Regions from separate parts of the Streptomyces sp. QH1-20 genome, predicted to be linked through region 2. Evidence: predicted binding sites of a transcription regulator. Region 2 holds the regulator's gene; the other holds the start of a gene.

Region 1 (6,458 bases), 1.9 Mb from region 2:
GAGGGACGGTTACGCGGCGTGCCTCTGTGCGTACTCGGCTATCCCGGCCATCGGCGGCCGCTCCTCGGTGTCCACCGCGTACGTCCGTGGAACAAAGCCCTCCGGGGTGCGCTCGAACTGGGTCAGGGACGGACGCACCAGATGGCCGCGGGCCAGTCGGAGCTGCGCGGTCCGGTAGATCGCGGCTGCCATCCGGCCCAGCGCCCGGCCGTCCTGGTGCCGGTGCTTGCGCACCCCCACGTCGACCTGCGCCAGCGCGTCCAGGCCCACCGTGTGCAGCGCGTCCACCAGCAGCCCGAGCTCGACGCCGTAACCGACGGGGAAGGGCAGCCGCTCCAGCAGCGAGCGGCGGGCCGCGTACTCACCGCCCAGCGGCTGGACGAAACCGGCCAGCTGCGGCCAGTGCAGATTCAGCAGCGGACGGGCCACCAGCTCGGTCACCCGGCCGCCCTGGCCGACGGCCTCGCCGAGCGGGCGGTCGTACATCGCCTTGACGAAGTGCACATCCGGCTCGGTCAGCAGCGGCCCGACGATGCCGGAGACGAAGTCGGCCGAGAAGTCCCGCAGATCGGCGTCGACGAAGCAGACGACATCGCCCTCGGTCACCAGCAGCGACCGCCACAGCACCTCGCCCTTGCCGGGCAGCGCGGGCAGCCGCGGCAGCACCTCGTCCCGGTGCACGACCCGCGCCCCGGCCGCGGCCGCGACCACCGCCGTACGGTCGGTCGAACCGGAGTCCAGCACCACCAGTTCATCCACCAGCGGCACCGCCTCGGTCATCAGCTCACGGCGGATCGTCGCCACGATCGCACCGACCGTCGCCTCCTCGTTCAGCGCCGGCAGAACGACGCTGACGGTGGTGCCGGCGCCGCGCTTGGCGGCGAGAATCCGGTCGAGCGGACGGTCTGCGGCGGACCAGGACCGCCGGGCCAGCCAGCGCTCCACCTCTTCCAGCACGTGTACGACTCCTTCAGCGGGCTCGGGGGATGTGACCCATCTCGCGGTACGGACGCCTGGTTCGAGCGTCCATGCCTTCCGTTACAGTCTTGAACAACGCGGACGGCCATCGCATGTCGGGGTCGTCGCGCGAACAAACGCCTGGGCTGTGCCCAGTGCCATACCGCTCATCCAGAGGGGCAGAGGGATACGGCCCGTTGAAGCCCCGGCAACCCTCCCGCCGGTCTTGCGTACTCCGCGAGGCTCCCGGTGGGGAAGGTGCCAATTCCGTCCCGTGGCGACGTCCGCCGCGGGGAAGATGAGGAGAAAGGGCCTCGCCTCATGGCTGTGCACACCGTCGCCACCACTGTCGCTCTCGGACCCGCCGCCGGCCTCTCGTGCCGGGAGTGCGGAGAGCGCTTCGACCTCGGACCGATCTTCGCCTGCGCCGTCTGCTTCGGACCGCTCGAAGTCGCTTACGACCTGCCCACCGGTGACCCCGAGGCCCTGCGCCGCCGGATCGAGGCCGGACCGGAGAACATCTGGCGCTACGCCCCGCTGCTGCCCGTCCCCGCCGACGTCGCGGACAAGCCGAGCCTCAACCCCGGCTTCACCAAGCTGGTCAAGGCCGACAACCTCGCCCGCGAGCTGGGCGTGAGCGGCGGGCTGTACGTCAAGGACGACTCCGGCAACCCCACGCACTCCTTCAAGGACCGCGTCGTCGCCATCGCCGTCGAGGCCGCCCGTGCCTTCGGCTTCACCACCCTCTCCTGCTCCTCCACCGGCAACCTGGCGGGCGCCGTCGGTGCCGCCGCCGCCCGCGCCGGCCTGAAGTCCTGCGTGTTCATCCCGCACGACCTGGAGGCGGGCAAGGTCGTCATGGCCGCCGTCTACGGCGGCGACCTCGTCGGCATCGAGGGCACCTACGACGACGTGAACCGCTTCTGCTCCGAGCTGATCGGCGATCCGCTCGGCGAGGGCTGGGGCTTCGTCAACGTCAATCTGCGCCCGTACTACGGGGAGGGCTCCAAGACCCTCGCGTACGAGATCTGTGAGCAGCTCGGCTGGCGGCTGCCGGACCAGATCGTCGTCCCCATCGCGTCGGGCTCGCAGCTCACGAAGATCGACAAGGGGCTCAAGGAACTGATCGCGCTCGGTCTGGTCGAGGACCGGCCGTACAAGATCTTCGGCGCCCAGGCCGAGGGCTGCTCGCCGGTCTCGCGCGCCTTCAAGGACGGCCACGACGTGGTGCGGCCGGTGAAGCCGGACACGATCGCGAAGTCCCTCGCCATCGGCAACCCGGCCGACGGGCCGTACGTGCTCGACATCGCGCGGCGGACGGGCGGTGCGGTGGAGGACGTCACCGACGCCCAGATCGTCGACGCGATCAAGCTGCTGGCCCGTACGGAGGGGATCTTCGCGGAGACGGCGGGCGGGGTGACGGTCGGCGTCACGAAGAAGCTGATCGAGGCGGGGGTGCTGGACCCGTCCCTGACGACGGTCGTGCTCAACACGGGCGACGGGCTGAAGACGCTCGACGCCGTCGCCCCGACCACCGGGCCCTCCGCGACCATCCGCCCGAGCCTCGACGCGTTCCGCGCGGCGGGCCTGGCCGGCTGAGCCTGCCCGCCACCTCCCCCGGCACCTCGACGGCCGGTGCCGGCCCCTCACGTCTCTCTAGCCGGAAGGCGCATTCGCATGAGCATCAACGTCCGCATCCCCACCATCCTGCGCACCTACACCGGCGGTCGGGCCGAGGTCTCCGCCGAGGGCGCGACCCTCGCCGAGGTGATCGCCGACCTGGAGAAGAACCACCCCGGGATCGCCGCCCGCGTCCTGGACGACAGCGGCAAGCTGCGCCGCTTCGTGAATGTGTACGTCAATGACGACGACGTGCGCTTCGAAGGCGGCCTGAATGCGGCGACCCCCGACGGCGCCGGAGTCTCGATCATTCCGGCAGTCGCCGGCGGCTGACCCTTTCGAAGGTTTCCTGCGGAAGTCCCGTGAATCGCCCCGGCCGAAAAACGGACGGGGCGATTCCGTCTGTTGAAGCGCGATACAGTTGGGGCGTTCCCCCTCCTGCGTCAGTGCCGTACGCATATGAGAACCCGTCAAGTTGTGTGCCGAGCGTGTGCACGAATTGTCGGGTTGGTTGCGTTATGTCCGGCCCGACTTGCCCGGGAATCCTCGGAATCCACCGCTTATCGCCAATCGGCCGCGCCCGGAATTCTCGTCCGAGTGACCTGTTGCAGACGGCATCCGTGCAGATACATTCAGCCGCGGTCGACGCGTTCCGGCGCACATCTTCCGGGGTTCCCCATGTCGAAGATCAGGGGACTGCCGGGGGGTGAGGTCTGACCCGGGTCCGCGAAGTGCGGTCCTGCGCAAGGGCCAGTAATAGGGGAGTTAGGCATGGCTCAGGGCACCGTCAAGTGGTTCAACGCGGAGAAGGGGTACGGCTTCATCGCGGTCGACGGTGGTGCGGATGTTTTCGTCCACTACAGCGCGATTCAGATGGACGGCTACCGCACCCTCGAGGAGGGGCAGCGAGTCGAGTTCGAGATCTCGCAGGGTCAGAAGGGTCCGCAGGCGGACATGGTCAAGCTGGCGGTCGGCTGATCTCGGCGCATCGACCACCTAGGCTCAATCGGCTCGCCGAAGGGCCCGTACCTCCAGGGGGAGGTACGGGCCCTTCGTGCTCCCCGGACACGCCTGCCTCGGGAGCGTGGCCGGGCCCCGTGTGTGGAGCCCCCTCATGCGGGTAGCTCTTGGCCCTAGGCGCTTGCACTCGGAGGGGTCGAGTGCTAATCATTGGGCTTAGCACTCTCCGAGTGAGAGTGACAGATTTGGACCGTCGGTGAGGTCCGCAGGCCAGGCGGGGCAAGGAACCGCCAGGTGTGCAGGCCGTCCGTCGCGGGCGCCAGCGCGGTCCGGAGCAATCCACCCCGTCCTGGGAGGACCACTTCACATGGCCAAGATCATCGCGTTCGACGAGGAGGCACGGCGCGGTCTCGAGCGCGGGATGAACCAGCTCGCCGACGCCGTCAAGGTCACCCTCGGCCCCAAGGGCCGTAACGTCGTCCTCGAGAAGAAGTGGGGCGCCCCCACGATCACCAACGATGGTGTTTCCATCGCCAAGGAGATCGAGCTCGAGGACCCGTACGAGAAGATCGGCGCCGAGCTGGTCAAGGAGGTCGCGAAGAAGACGGACGACGTCGCCGGTGACGGCACGACGACCGCGACCGTCCTCGCCCAGGCGCTGGTCCGTGAGGGTCTGCGCAACGTGGCCGCCGGTGCCAACCCGATGGCGCTGAAGCGTGGCATCGAGAAGGCCGTCGAGGCCGTCTCCGCCGCGCTGCTCGAGCAGGCCAAGGACGTGGAGACCAAGGAGCAGATCGCCTCCACCGCCTCCATCTCCGCCGCTGACACCCAGATCGGCGAGCTCATCGCCGAGGCGATGGACAAGGTCGGCAAGGAAGGCGTCATCACCGTCGAGGAGTCGCAGACCTTCGGGCTCGAGCTCGAGCTCACCGAGGGCATGCGCTTCGACAAGGGCTACATCTCGGCGTACTTCGCCACCGACATGGAGCGTATGGAGGCGTCGCTCGACGACCCGTACATCCTGATCGTCAACTCGAAGATCGGCTCGGTCAAGGACCTGCTGCCGCTCCTCGAGAAGGTCATGCAGTCCGGCAAGCCGCTGCTGATCATCGCCGAGGACGTCGAGGGCGAGGCCCTGTCGACCCTGGTCGTCAACAAGATCCGTGGCACCTTCAAGTCCGTCGCCGTCAAGGCCCCGGGCTTCGGTGACCGCCGCAAGGCCATGCTCGGCGACATCGCCATCCTCACCGGTGGCACCGTCATCTCCGAGGAGGTCGGCCTCAAGCTGGAGAACGCCGGTCTCGACCTGCTCGGCCGCGCCCGCAAGGTCGTCATCACCAAGGACGAGACGACCATCGTCGACGGTGCCGGTGACAGCGACCAGGTCCAGGGCCGCGTCAACCAGATCCGCGCCGAGATCGACAACAGCGACTCGGACTACGACCGCGAGAAGCTCCAGGAGCGCCTCGCGAAGCTGGCCGGCGGCGTGGCCGTCATCAAGGCCGGTGCCGCGACCGAGGTCGAGCTCAAGGAGCGCAAGCACCGCATCGAGGACGCCGTTCGCAACGCGAAGGCGGCCGTCGAGGAGGGCATCGTCGCCGGTGGTGGCGTGGCCCTGCTCCAGGCCTCCGCGGTCTTCGAGAAGCTCGAGCTCGAGGGCGACGAGGCGACCGGCGCCAACGCCGTGAAGCTGGCCCTGGAGGCCCCGCTCAAGCAGATCGCCGTCAACGGTGGTCTCGAGGGTGGCGTCATCGTCGAGAAGGTCCGCAACCTGCCCGTCGGCCACGGTCTGAACGCCGCGACCGGTGAGTACGTGGACATGATCGCCGAGGGCATCATCGACCCGGCGAAGGTCACGCGTTCCGCCCTGCAGAACGCCGCGTCCATCGCCGCGCTGTTCCTCACCACCGAGGCCGTCATCGCCGACAAGCCGGAGAAGGCCGCCGCGGCCGCTCCGGGCGGCATGCCGGGCGGTGACATGGACTTCTGACCCTTTCGAGGATCAGCTGTTCCAGCAGTACGTGCCGAGGGCGGCACTCCCGTCGCGGGGGTGCCGCCCTCGGGCGTTTTCCGACAACAGGCGCTGTCAGCCCCGCGTCGTGTCGAGCGCGGCGCGCAAGTGGCCCTTGGACTCCGCCAGCAGGTGTGCGGCCGTGGGGCCGTCGACGCGGCCGAGGAGGACGAGGATCGCGTTCTTCACCTCGCCGTCGGTCGCGCCGAGCGCCGCCTCGATCTCCTCGTCGGACGCCCCCGTGGCGAGCGCGACGATGTGCCGGGAACGGGCCCGCAGCTTCTCGTTCGAGGCGCGGACGTCGACCATCAGATTCCCGTACGTCTTGCCGAGCCGGATCATCGTGATGGTCGAGAACATATTGAGCACCAGCTTCTGGGCGGTGCCGGCCTTCAGCCGGGTCGAGCCGGTGAGCAGCTCCGGCCCGACGACGATCTCGACGGCGTGCTCGGCGGCGGCGCCGAGCGCCGAATCCGCGTTGCAGGCCAGGCCGACGGTGAGCGCCCCGGCCCGCCGCGCGTACTCGACGGCCCCGATCGCGTACGGCGTGCGGCCGGAGGCGGAGACGCCGACGACCGTGTCGGCGGGCCCGATGCCGAGCGCGGCGAGGTCCGCGGCGGCCAGCTCCGCGCTGTCCTCGGCCCCTTCGACGGCCCGGACCAGGGCGGACGGGCCGCCCGCGATCAGCCCGACGACCTCGGCGGGGTCGGTGTTGAACGTCGGCGGGCACTCGCTGGCGTCGAGCACCCCGAGCCGGCCGGCCGTGCCCGCGCCGGCGTAGACCAGGCGTCCCCCGCCCGCCATCCGGGCGGCGGCCGCGTCGATGGCGGCGGCGATCTCCGGGAGCCGGGTGGCGACGGCGGCGGGGACGGTGGCGTCCTCGTCGTTCATGAGCCGGGCGAGGTCCAGG
Region 2 (6,458 bases):
AGCGGGACGGTCACCGCGTCGCGGACCTCCGCGAGGAGGGTGAGCAGTCCGACGCCCGTCCCGTCCGCGTCCGCGTCGTCGTGGTGGGTGCCCTGGTGACCGCCGGCCTCGACGCCCTGGACGCAGACCGCGTCGGCGCCCGCCCGCTGCGCGGCCAGCGCCTCGGCGGCGGAGGTGGCCGACACCACGGTCAGCGTGCCGGCCTCGGCGAGTGCCGCGAGGACCTCGGGGGCCGGGCAGCCGAAGTGGAAGGAGACGACCGCGACGGGATCCTCCAGGAGGATCGCGAGCTTCGCCTCGTACGCGTCGTCGCGGCTCAGGTCCGGATCGCCGAGCGGCGCCCCGTACCGGGCGGCCTCGCCCGCGAGGCGCTGCCCGTACGCGTCCACGGCGGCCGGGTCGGCCACGGGCGGCTGCGGCATGAAGAGGTTCACACCGAAGGGGCGGTCGGTCAGGGCGCGCGTCGCCGCGATCTCGTCGCGCATCGCCGTCGGCGTCTTGTACCCGGCGGCGAGGAATCCGAGGCCACCGGCCCCGGACACGGCCGCGACGAGCGACGGACACGAGGTGCCGCCCGCCATGGGGGCCTGCACGATCGGATACCGGAACAGGCCCGTCAGCGCCGAGGCCCCCCTGGATTCAAAAGCCATGACCACATCGTGTCACGCCCCGCGCACGGCGCCGAATCGAACCTGGCCGCGGAGCCCGTGCCGGAGCCCGTGCCGGAGCCCGTGCCGGGGGCCGCACCGCCCGACTCCACCCGTACGGGTGGGCGCCCATCGGCCGCGGCCGTCCACACCGCGTACTGGGCTACGGGGAACGGGCGTTGACGCCGGGCCCCGGAAACGCGCGTCGGGCCGGGGCGAATGCCCCGGCCCGACGTTCAAACGACTGAGCAGCGTTTGTCAGCGCCCGTTGAACGCGTCCTTCAACCGCGAGAACAGCCCCTGCTGCCCCGGCTTGAACTCGCCCATGGGCCGCTCCTCGCCGCGCAGCTTCGCGAGCTGTCGCAGCAGGTCCTCCTGCTGCGGGTCGAGCTTGGAGGGGGTGGTCACCTCGACGTGCACGACGAGGTCGCCGCGACCGCCGCCGCGCAGGTGCGTGACACCGCGCTGGTGCAGCGGGATCGACTGGCCGGACTGGGTACCGGGCCGGATGTCGATCTCCTCGATGCCGTCCAGCGTCTCCAGCGGCACCTTCGTGCCGAGGGCCGCGGCCGTCATCGGGATGGTGACCGTGCAGTGCAGATCGTCGCCGCGCCGCTGGAACGTGGTGTGCGGGATCTCGTGGATCTCCACGTACAGATCACCGGCCGGGCCGCCGCCGGGGCCGACCTCGCCCTCGCCCGCGAGCTGGATGCGGGTGCCGTTGTCGACACCGGCGGGGATCTTCACGGTGAGGGTCCGCCGCGACCGGACGCGGCCGTCGCCGGCGCACTCCGGGCACGGGGTCGGCACCACGGTGCCGAAGCCCTGGCACTGCGGGCACGGCCGGGAGGTCATGACCTGGCCGAGGAAGGACCGCGTGACCTGCGAGACCTCGCCGCGACCGCGGCACATGTCACAGGTCTGGGCGGACGTGCCGGGGGCCGCGCCCTCGCCGCTGCACGTGGTGCAGACGACGGCCGTGTCGACCTGGATCTCCTTGGTCGTCCCGAAGGCCGCCTCGTCGAGGGTCACTTCGAGCCGGATCATGGCGTCCTGGCCGCGCCGCGTGCGCGACCGGGGGCCGCGCTGCGAGGCCTGCCCGAAGAAGGCGTCCATGATGTCGGAGAAGTTGCCGAAGCCCGCGCCGAAGCCACCCGCGCCACCGCCGCCGCCCGAGGAGGACAGCGGGTCGCCACCGAGGTCGTAGACCTGCTTCTTCTGCGGGTCGGAGAGCACCTCGTAAGCGGCGTTGATCTCCTTGAACCGCTCCTGGGTCTTCGGGTCCGGGTTCACATCCGGGTGCAACTCGCGGGCGAGTCGACGGAAGGCCTTCTTGATCTCGTCCTGCGAGGCATCACGCCGTACGCCCAGGACCGCGTAGTAGTCCGTGGCCACTTACGACTCCGCCAGGATCTGTCCGACGTAACGTGCCACTGCGCGTACCGCTCCCATCGTTCCGGGGTAGTCCATGCGGGTCGGTCCGACCACGCCGAGTTTGGCGACTGCCTCGTCGCCCGAACCGTATCCGACGGCCACGACCGATGTGGAGGTCAGTCCCTCGTGAGCGTTCTCATGACCGATACGAACGGTCATGCCCGAGTCCTTGGCCTCACCCAGGAGCTTGAGCAGCACGACCTGCTCCTCCAACGCCTCCAGCACGGGCCGGATCGTCAGTGGGAAGTCATGCCCGAAACGGGTGAGATTGGCGGTGCCGCCGATCATCAGCCGTTCCTCGGTCTCCTCGACCAGGGTCTCCAGCAGGGTCGCGAGCACCGTAGAAACGGTTCCTCGGTCGTCCTGCTCGAAGGACTCGGGAAGGTCCTGCACCAGCTGCGGCACATCCGCGAACCGCCGCCCCACGACCCGGCTGTTGAGCCGTGCCCGCAGGTCCGCGAGCGAGGTCTCGCCGATCGGCGCCGGGCAGTCGACCATGCGCTGCTCGACGCGGCCGGTGTCCGTGATCAGCACGAGCATCACACGGGCCGGGGCGAGTGAGAGCAATTCCACATGCCGCACTGTCGAGCGGGTCAGCGACGGGTACTGCACCACGGCGACCTGACGGGTCAGCTGCGCCAGCAGCCGGACCGTGCGCGCCACGACATCGTCCAGGTCGACGGCGCCGTCCAGGAAGTTCTGGATCGCGCGCCGCTCGGGCGAGGACAGCGGCTTGACGCCGGCCAGCTTGTCGACGAAAAGGCGGTAGCCCTTGTCGGTCGGGATGCGGCCCGCGCTCGTGTGGGGCTGGGCGATGAAGCCCTCGTCCTCCAGCGCGGCCATGTCGTTGCGCACGGTGGCCGGGGACACGCCCAGCCGGTGCCGCTCGGTGAGGGCCTTGGAGCCGACGGGCTCCTCGGTGCCCACGTAGTCCTGGACGATGGCGCGCAACACCTCGAGCCTTCGTTCGCTCAGCACCGCGCGCACCTCCCTGTCCAGCCGTCTCACGGGGTCGTCCCTGGCACTCGAAGGTCACGAGTGCCAAATCCCTCCCGCCAGTGTACGGCCGGGTACTACGGCCAGGGCAAGGGCCGTCCCGCCGCGCGCCTCCCTGGCGGGCAAACCGTACCGTGCTCCGGCTAGCGTCTCGGTATGGAAAATCATGGGCAACGGGGCGCGCGGGAGCGCTGGGAGCTGCTCGCGCCGGGGATCGCGCGCCGCAGGATGCCGGTCTGGGACTGCACGATCGGGGCCGTCGCCGGGCCTGACGGGGTCCTGCTCGTGGACACCGGCTCGTCCCTGCGGGAGGGCGCGGAGATCCGTCGGGAGGTCGAGGAACTCTTCGGCCGCCGCGTGACGCATATCGCTCTCACGCACGCGCACTTCGATCATGTGCTGGGCACCGCCGCCTTCTCGGGTGTGCAGGTGTACGGGGCGATGGGCATCGACACGGCGCTGCGCGACGGGGAAGAGGTGCGCACGAGCGCGGTGCGGCAGGGGGTGGACGCCGATGCCGCCGAGGAGGCGGCCGATCTGCTCGTCCGCCCGCACCATCTCGTCTCCGGCGAGCTGACCCTGGACCTGGGCGGCGGCCGTCGGGCGCTGCTCGCCGACGTGGGGCCCGGGCACACGGCGCACGACCTGGCGGTGCTGGTCACGGACTCCGGTGGCGCTCCCGAGGTCGTCTTCTGCGGGGATCTGGTCGAGGAGTCCGGTGAACCGCAGGCGGGCACGGACGCGCTGCCCGAGCAGTGGCCCGCGGCGCTGGACGCGCTGCTGGCGCTCGGCGGCGAGGACGCGATCTACGTGCCGGGGCACGGCGCGGTGGTGGATGCCGGGTTTGTCCGTGCGCAGCGGGACGCGCTCGCGCTGCGTTTCGGCGTGTCGTAACGCCGGTAGCGCGCTTTTTCCTATGGTCGGGCTGGTGCGCGGCAGAGGTCGCGCGCTTCCGGGCACCCCGGACCCCGGAACCCCCGACCGGAACGGCTCCATGCGCAGCAGACAGTACGGCCCCGATCTGACCCCTCCATGGAAGAAGACCACCCCCGCTCCCGAGGTCCCGGCCGAACCCGACCTCGTGGTCGAGGAGGTCACCACGGGCTTCTGCGGGGCCGTGGTCCGCTGTGAGAAGACGGCGCAGGGCCCGACGGTCACCCTGGAGGACCGCTTCGGCAAGCACCGGGTCTTCCCGATGGAGCCGCGCGGCTTCCTCCTGGAGGGCCGGGTCGTCACGCTCGTACGCCCGGGCCCCCTGAGTCCCCGCGCACCCCGGCGGACCGCCTCGGGCTCGGTGGCCGTGCCCGGGGCGCGGGCGCGGGTGGCCCGGGCCGGGCGCATCTACGTCGAGGGGCGGCACGACGCGGAGCTCGTGGAGCGGGTGTGGGGCGACGACCTGCGCATCGAGGGCGTGGTCGTGGAGTACCTGGAGGGCATCGACGACCTCCCCGCCATCGTCCGCTCCTTCGCCCCCGCCCCGGACGCGCGCCTGGGCGTCCTGGTCGACCACCTCGTGCCGGGCTCCAAGGAGTCGCGGATCGCGGCGCAGGTCACGGGCGCGGACGTGCTGGTCGTCGGCCACCCGTACATCGATGTGTGGGAGGCGGTGAAGCCGTCCTCGGTGGGCATCGCGGCGTGGCCGCGCGTGCCGCGCGGCGAGGACTGGAAGACGGGCGTCTGCCGGGCCCTGGGCTGGCCGGAGAACACGGGGGCCGCTTGGCAGCGGATCCTGGGGTCGGTGCGTTCGTACAAGGACCTGGAGCCGGCCCTTCTGGGCCGGGTGGAAGAACTGATCGACTTCGTGACGGCGCCCTGAGAACTCTCAGCCCGTCCGGCGATTGAGGACCGGGGTCCGGGGCGGAGCCCCGGGACCTCAGTCCACCAGATCCCGCACCACCGCGTCCGCCAGCAGCCGCCCCCGTAGCGTCAGCACCGCGCGCCCCTCCTCGTACGGACCCGCCTGGAGCAGGCCGTCCGCCAAGGCGCGCGCGGCCGCCGCCGCTCCGGCCGGCTTCAGCAGTGACAGCGGACACCCCTCCAGCAGCCGCAGCTCCAGAAGGATCCGCTCGACCCGCTGGTCCTCCTCCGGCAGGATCTCGCGGCCCGCGCCCGGCGAGCGTCCCTCGGCCAGCGCCTGCGCGTACGCGCCGGGGTGCTTGACGTTCCACCACCGCACGCCCCCCACGTGCGAGTGCGCCCCGGGGCCCGCGCCCCACCAGTCGGCGCCGCGCCAGTACAGCTCGTTGTGGCGGCAGCGGCCGGCCTCGGTGGTGGCCCAGTTCGAGACCTCGTACCAGCCGAAGCCGGCGGCGGTGAGCATCTCCTCGGCGATGAGATAGCGGTCGGCGTGGACGTCGTCGTCGGTCATCGGGACCTCGCCGCGGCGGATGCGCCGGGCGAGCTGGGTGCCCTCCTCGACGATCAGGGCGTAGGCCGAGACGTGGTCGGGGCCCGCGCCGATCGCGGCGGACAGCGAGGCACGCCAGTCGTCGTCGGACTCCCCCGGCGTGCCGTAGATCAGGTCCAGGTTGACGTGCTCGAAGCCGGCCGCCCGGGCCTCGGCGACGCATGCCTCCGGGCGGCCCGGGGTGTGCGTGCGGTCCAGGATCTGCAGGACGTGCGGACGGGCGCTCTGCATGCCGAAGGAGACGCGGTTGAAGCCGCCCTCGCGCAGCTCCGCCAGATAGCGCGGGTCGACGGAGTCCGGGTTGGCCTCGGTGGTGATCTCCGCGCCCTCGGCGAAGCCGAACTCGTCGCGGATCGCGGCCAGCATCCGTACGAGGTCGGCGGCGGGCAGCAGGGTCGGGGTGCCGCCGCCGACGAAGACGGTCTCCACGGGGCGGGGGTCGTCGCCCAGTACCTTCCGCGCGAGCCGGATCTCCTCCGCGACGGTGTCGGCGTAGTTGTCCCGGGAGGCCAGCGCGCCGCCGGAGCCGCGCAGCTCACTGGCGGTGTAGGTGTTGAAGTCGCAGTACCCGCAGCGTGTCGCGCAGTACGGCACGTGCAGATAGAACCCGAGGGGCCGTGCTCCCGCGCCCTCCAGGGCGTGCCGGGGCAGTGCCCCGTCCTCGGGCATGGGCTCACCATCAGGCAGTACGGAAGGCATGCGTCCATTGTCCGGCATGCCGCCGGTGGGCCCGCCCGCGGCGAGGGCGGGCCTCCTCGTCAGCCCTCCCTGGCCCCCTCGTACATCTCCTCGATCAGGGCCTTGTACTCCCGCTCCACCACCGGCCGCTTGAGCTTGAGGCTCGGTGTCAGCTCACCGTGCTCGACGTCCAGATCACGCGGCAGCAGCCGGAACTTCTTGATCGTCTGCCAGCGCTGCAGGCCCTCGTTCAGCCGTCGCACATAGCCGTCGATCAGCTCCTCGGCCTCCTTGGT

The links. The regulator HrcA, encoded in region 2, represses chaperone genes, less so after heat shock. The targets are predictions, from matches to a motif close to TTNGCACTCNGNNNNNCNGAGTGCNAA.
Region 1: groL (chaperonin GroEL) is a predicted target of HrcA. The motif match lies at 3,754-3,780, and genes of this name have one in related genera.

What each region holds. Positions count from the first base shown of each region.
Region 1 covers NZ_CP166299.1:4,687,211-4,693,668, forward strand. Annotated here, with positions in the region: gene AB8O64_RS21365 (glucosyl-3-phosphoglycerate synthase) at 10-957, opposite strand; SAM riboswitch class I at 1,122-1,262, shown strand; gene thrC (threonine synthase) at 1,279-2,556, shown strand; gene AB8O64_RS21375 (MoaD/ThiS family protein) at 2,635-2,910, shown strand; gene AB8O64_RS21380 (cold-shock protein) at 3,349-3,555, shown strand; gene groL (chaperonin GroEL) at 3,905-5,527, shown strand; gene murQ (N-acetylmuramic acid 6-phosphate etherase) at 5,624-6,458, opposite strand, start outside.
Region 2 covers NZ_CP166299.1:2,755,171-2,761,628, forward strand. Annotated here, with positions in the region: gene AB8O64_RS12415 (nitronate monooxygenase) at 1-650, opposite strand, end outside; gene dnaJ (molecular chaperone DnaJ) at 906-2,042, opposite strand; gene hrcA (heat-inducible transcriptional repressor HrcA) at 2,043-3,059, opposite strand; gene AB8O64_RS12430 (MBL fold metallo-hydrolase) at 3,234-3,971, shown strand; gene AB8O64_RS12435 (DUF3097 domain-containing protein) at 4,072-4,893, shown strand; gene hemW (radical SAM family heme chaperone HemW) at 4,951-6,183, opposite strand; gene AB8O64_RS12445 (long-chain fatty acid--CoA ligase) at 6,243-6,458, opposite strand, start outside.